2 regions of the Labilibaculum manganireducens genome follow, and region 1 is predicted to be linked to the other one. Evidence: riboswitches for the same ligand, from Rfam matches in the RefSeq annotation. Region 1 holds a riboswitch; the other holds the start of a gene.
What was found. Region 1 has a riboswitch for cobalamin ahead of ACHZAX_RS07065 (ABC transporter substrate-binding protein). Riboswitches for the same ligand answer to the same signal wherever they lie in the genome.
Positions count from the first base shown of each region.

Region 2: linked by a shared signal. The riboswitch ahead of ACHZAX_RS09690 (carboxypeptidase-like regulatory domain-containing protein) and the one ahead of ACHZAX_RS07065 (ABC transporter substrate-binding protein) in region 1 are both predicted to bind cobalamin.

Region 1 covers NZ_CAXXEE010000003.1:1,833,522-1,836,736, reverse strand. Annotated here, with positions in the region: gene ACHZAX_RS07070 (iron ABC transporter permease) at 1-915, opposite strand, end outside; gene ACHZAX_RS07065 (ABC transporter substrate-binding protein) at 923-2,104, opposite strand; cobalamin riboswitch at 2,193-2,398, opposite strand; gene ACHZAX_RS07060 (TIM barrel protein) at 2,553-3,215, opposite strand, start outside.
Region 2 covers NZ_CAXXEE010000003.1:2,518,947-2,522,161, forward strand. Annotated here, with positions in the region: gene ACHZAX_RS09685 (TonB-dependent receptor) at 1-1,133, opposite strand, end outside; gene ACHZAX_RS09690 (carboxypeptidase-like regulatory domain-containing protein) at 1,136-1,333, opposite strand; cobalamin riboswitch at 1,469-1,681, opposite strand; cobalamin riboswitch at 1,987-2,171, shown strand; gene ACHZAX_RS09695 (hypothetical protein) at 2,300-2,440, shown strand; gene ACHZAX_RS09700 (putative transporter) at 2,715-3,215, shown strand, end outside.

The sequences.
Region 1 (3,215 bases):
CATGATAGCCGCACCAATTAATATTACCGCCGGCATTAGTACTTTATGACTTGCGGTTCTGAAAATAGATCGTGCAATATGTGGCACAGCAACACCAACAAAAGCAATAGGGCCAGTAAATGCGGTTAATGTTCCGGCAATTAATGCCGTACTAATAATAACGGCTATACGAGTCTTATTAACTGATATTCCAACTCCCCGCGCATAATTCTCGCCCAACAAAAGTGCGTCCAATGGTTTTATCAGAAAAAAAGCAATGATCAAACCACTAAAAACAATGGGTACCATTACTTTCATTTCGGTCCATGTAACACCTGCCAAGCTGCCAAAAGTCCATACGATAAAACTTTGTATTTGCTCCGGATCGCTAAAATATTGCAGAATATTTACCACAGCACCGGTAATACTTCCAAACATGATTCCGATAATCAGCAGTGAAACACTATCTGATATTTTAAGAGAGGCCAAAGCAACCAGCATGAATACCAATGATGCACCAACAACAGCTGCAACCACCAATGCCCAACTACCTAAAAAAGCCGAAATAACTCCAAAAGCAACCGGCATTAAAGCTGATGCCATTACCATTAAAGCAACTCCCAAACTTGCCCCGGAACTAATTCCCAAAACGTAAGGTCCGGCCAATGGATTTCTGAAAAGTGTCTGCATCATTAAGCCTGTAACCGATAATCCGGCTCCAACAAAAATGGCAGTTAAAGCTTTCGGTAAACGAAAATTTAAAATGATGTAGTTCCATGAGTTTTTCACATCAGCACCATATAGTATTGCAAACACCTTTTTAAAAGGAATATTTACACTTCCGAATATCAAATCCAACAGGAAAACGCCACAAATGAGAAGGAACAGTATCCCAAATACGAGCGAAAACAATCTTCCATTTTTATTCAACAGCATAGCTCTCCTATTTCAATTGTTGATAGTAATACAGTTCATAATTTGGCAGCAATTCGGGATGTAAAATCTTAATCACATCTTTAAACACAACATCGGGTTGCATTACACCTGACTCAAACCAATCGTTGGCGCCGCTATCTTTCATTCTTTTGGTAGAACAAAAAACATGAGCTGTTTTATATGATCGAAATAAGGTGTAACGCTCATCCATATTTTTCATATCCTCCAAAGTTCTGCATTGTCCGGGGCCAAACCAAATATCTGCTTCTCCCTGCTTATCGAAAACAACCTCAAAACTTAATGGCATACTGCCACTGGTGCTATCAGAAAACCAACAATAATCTGCCTTTCCGTCGCGAAGGAATTGCGCTAAGTAGCTTTGTCCGCCAGGCATATACCAAATGCCTTTAAAATTATAGCCCGAAAGAATGCTTGGTTTACTCTCCACATTTTCCACCAACTTTTTCAAATCATTGTATCTCTTTTCTACAGCATTAAAATGTTTTTCAGCCTCGGCCTCCTCATTAAAAAAAGCTGCAATAAATTTTGCCCATTCAGCACGTGCCAAGGGAGAAGTTTCCATCCACTCTATATTATAAGCAACCGGCAAACCTGCTTTCATTAATTTAGTTTCCTTGTCGGTGATGTTCATAAAACCGGCAACCATTACCAATTCAGGATCCAGCTCAACAATTTTCTCGAAATTCAGACTTTCCGAATGACCTACTGCTTGTATCGTTCCATTCTGAGCCTTTTTATCCAACTCCTCATCGTAAATACGATCGCGCAAAGAAACTGCAACAATTCGATCCTGAACGTTTAAGAACTTTAAAATTCCGATTTGAGTACTCGATAGCGCGGCAATACTCCTTACAGGAACCTCTACCAACAAACCATCAGCAGGGACCTGAATATCCATTTTTTCCCCACGATTCTTCAAATAATATTTTTGGAAAATTTTGCCTTCGTTCCAAGGATCCCAAACAATCAATTCTTTTAAGCCATTGGCAAGAAGTTTAATTTGAAAGCCTTTGGCGTACTTTAATTGAGATTGATGATAAAAAGATGAATCGACAGCTGAATTATCAGCTTGTTTTTCTTTCTTTTTTGGATCGCCGGATTGACAGGAAACAGTACCCAATAACAGAATCAGGAGTAATGCCCAACAGCTTGATTTTAATAAATTCATTTTCTTCCACAATAATTGTGGGGATAGCAGACAAGAAAATACAATTACTACAATTATACCTTCGTTACTCAGTTCCCCGAAGTTACGAAACAGTTCAATTTATTAGGCAGGTCTTCTGGCTTTACCCAATTCTAACGCCTTCCCATGCAAAACTACATTCACATAGTGGCTGATTTGTCAGAACTTATCAATGAAAAATCATTGAGGGCTTACAGCTGCGGGGACAGCTCCGGTATTGCACCGGATTCCCATTTTAATTCTCAAAAGAGAGAAACCCAATTCCTGCAAATCTATGGAATATTTCGGAAAAAGAAGAGGTTTTAAAAAAGCAATCAGGAATAACTGTCGTACAAAAACAAAAAGACTGAATCGTATTGAACGAAACAGTCTTTATTATAAGGTGCAGAAATGTGGAAAATACAATTTAAAGCCACCTCGTTGTATTTCACTAACGTAAAGCATTCATCTGAACATCCAGTTTCTCTGAATATTCCTTGATATCCTTTGTAATGAATTCATGAATTACAGTTTCAGGTTCAATCTCATAAATTATTTCTTTTACACGCTTACTCGTAAATGGTAAATGCTGATCAATCTGCAAAACATGATTACGTGCTGTAGTATATTTCTCTGTATGATTTAAGTCTGACCATCCTGTTGGTAAACCATTCATAACCTGTTTCGTTTGATATTCTCCTGATAAACTCAAATTCAAATGCAGACTCTTAATTTTCGCCTGAATATCTTTCGACAATCGTGATATCCGATCCAAAACAAAATCAATGGCCTCATCCTCACATCTCAATGCAATATTCGTATTCATTAAATGTCCCGTATCCAAAAGTAGATTCCAATTTGAAAAATCCAATCGGGATGCAAAATCATCGGCCTCAGCCGGAAACAAAAAATCCAGACCCGGCCACCACAAATTCTCGATGGCTAATGTAACCGGAGGCTCTCCATCACCAAATTCCTGAGCCGTTCTGTTCAGCATTTCTGCTAACTCCTTCATTACCTCAGTGCTTTTATAGTTAAAATCCCGCGTAAAAGCGTGTTCCAATTCTACATGTGCTGCGTGTATAACAGCATGAGATGGTTGAAAATGTGCTGC
Region 2 (3,215 bases), 690 kb from region 1:
TCCGATTTCAGGCTTTCGTTTACGTATTCGCCACCCAATGTAAATTGATGCGTCTTTTTTAGACTAAAAACGTATTTTAGATTTACATCTTCGCGTTTTTGATCCGTATTAAGAACTTTTTCTCTTATTGAATGAAGGGTTTTCCCTGATTTTGAAGATATATCATTCTGATTGTACTTGTAATAGTATTTAAATTGATCAGAATTAAAATCTAAAGCGATGTAGTCCTTCTTATTAATTAGGTACTTGGCTCCTGCCGAATAAGAAAAATCGTTGTAGTAATAACCATATTTTTTTACTGTAATTGGCTGCAATACATCTTTCTCGTATTTCGATCCCATTGCATATACGCTTAGTTTATTGGTTGCGGCAAAATCAAAGCGCTGACTGATGGCGTAATCCTCGAAGGCATTCACTTGTTTAGCATCTGTAACAACAAGTACATCATCCGATGGATCATCATTATCCATATCATCGTCAATTTCGAACTTGCTTAGCTGCCACCCGTCCGATTCCTTTCTTGAATAAGTTGTAAGAGATGAAAAACGTCCTAAATTCAAACCTACTTTGTTGAAGTACTGTCTGTTTCCATGTTCACTTAATCGGGAATTGCTTTCAGCGTAGATTTTTCGTTTCGATTTTTTGGTTATCACATTAATTACACCTGCAATGGCTTCCGATCCATACAATGATGAAGATGCACCTTTAACCACTTCAATTCGTTCAATATTATCAGGATTAATGCGGTTGATGTCATTCTGGCCTCCAACATCTCCGTACATTCTTTTTCCATCAACAAGTACCAAAATGTAATCATTGCTTAATCCGTTTAACTGCATAAAAGCCCCCATACTGCCCGGACTAAAATCAAATGATGGACTAATTCCAGTCATTAAATCATCAAATCCCGATGCCGAAACAGCCTTCACCATCTTGCTGCTGATTAGTTCGGTTTGAACGGGAGCACTTTTTAAATGATGCGGTGTACCGGTACCTGTAACTACCACTTCGCCCAATTCTCTCTCGGATTTATTCAACTGAAAATCAAGAGCATTTGCTCCTTCCTTAATTTCTATAATTTCTTTTTTTCTTCCATATCCCGAATAGGAAACAACAATTTCGTACTCTCCCACCTTTAAGTTTCGAAACGAATAATACCATCGCTGTTGGTAGCGGCTCCTATGGTTGTTCCATGGAAATAAACGTTGGCACCAATTAAAGGATTTGTCCCGTCCTTTTCTGTGACTGCTCCGGACAATGTCCCCACTTGAGCAACTAAACTCTGACTTACCAATATAAAAAGGCCAATCAGAATGTAATTTTTAAACTGCATGATCGTTTTGTTTTTTAAATTTTAAAACATCACATCTTGCTGCCAAATGTTTACACAAACAAAGAAATTGGAATAATAAATACTGAACACGCGCGTAAGTTCAATACATATACTTCGATTCCCGGAAGCAAAATGTTCTTTAGTTACGACTTGGCAGGTCTCCTGACTTATCTCAGTTTTTACAGCCTTCCCCCCATTTCTGAGAGTGGCTTGCGGTGTAAAAACCATATTTTGCACATGGCAAAATGAGATTTACAGTAGCGGGTACTGTTCCGGATTTTCACCGGATTCCCTTTTCATTCCCTCAGACGATAGCCTGAGCAGAACACCAAAATCGATGCAAATGTATTATATATATTTAAGATATCGCATTCGGGGCAAACAAACCAGAAGTGTTTCACAGCATAGATATGCAAGTTAACGCGAATAAGTAACACAGCCTACAGCTCCCATTACAAGCCAATTAAGGCTTTAATATTTTAATCAACATCCCAGAGAATCAAGTTAACTTCAGCAATTGATTACTTGTAAAATCCATACCTCTGTAAACGATCAGTTTCTTTACTTCTCTCCTTTTTATGTCCGTAAAATCAAATTGATTCAACTTAAAGGAAATTTAAATTTGTTTTTTAGATACTTTTTTTAATAACTTTGCTTCCGAAAATAATTAAGATACCCCGTAAAAAGGGTTTAATAGGGAATCACGTTAAAATCGTGAGCTGACGCGCAACTGTAATTCCAATACAGTTTGCAACATCAAGCCACTGTTCCAATATCAGGAATGGGAAGGCGTTGCAAATGGAAAAGCCAGGAGACCTGTCTTATTTAATTAGATTGATGCTTTCGCGACATAAAGCTAAAAATCAGGACTCGCTGGTGAATTAAAAGTTCCTTTTTAATTTTATTATTCCTGTTTTTTATTGATTGACGCAAAGCATACAGTTTTACCATTTAAAATGTATTGTTATGCAAAAAGTAAGCAGCACTCCTCGCGAAATGGAGAAAGCAGTAAAGACCGAACACAACATGTATTTTGGCTTTGCAACTAATTATTCCGGAAAAAATATTCACTTCCCATTTCAAAAAGTTTATAAGATTCCTTATTGATTCCTGACTAGCCTCTAAATCAATAAAATTGAGCCGGCACTTTCATTTGCCAATTCATAATATCCTGACTTCGTATCAAGATAGATGGGAGTTCCGGCTCTTTTCATATGATTATAATTTGTTTTTAAGTTGCCATATGGAACTTACCATGCTGAGATAATCATCTCTCTGTGTGTCAAAATCGCTTTGACATGGACGTTTCATATCCCTTTATTTCTCACTAAAAAATGATCTTCTTCTGAGATCATATCGTTTAAAACACCAATAATTCAACATGAACATTATAGAACTATTAACTACACCAGGAACAGCATCTACAATTGTCATCATTTGTTTGGCCGCTGTTTTAGGTATTCTATTTGGAAAACTATCGTTTCTCAGAATTAAACTTGGCATTGCAGGCATACTGTTTTCCGGTCTGTTAATTGGGCATTTGGGTGCTGCAACCGATGCTCACGTATTGCACTTCATTAAAGAGTTTGGCTTAATTCTATTTGTGTATTCAATTGGTTTAGAGGTAGGTCCCCGCTTTATCACTTCGCTTAAAAATAATGGATTAAAGATTAACCTGCTCGCTTCAGGAATTGTTATTTCAGGTTTCTTTATTGCAGTTACCATAAAATTTATTTTCGATGTTCCCACTTCCGTGATCACCGGAATTATGTGCGGAGCTGTAACCAATACTCCCAGTTTAGGTGCTGCTCAGCAAACCATTGGCGATGTTATGGGCGCAAGCGAAAATATCGAAATTACGGGCATGGGCTATGCTGTTGCT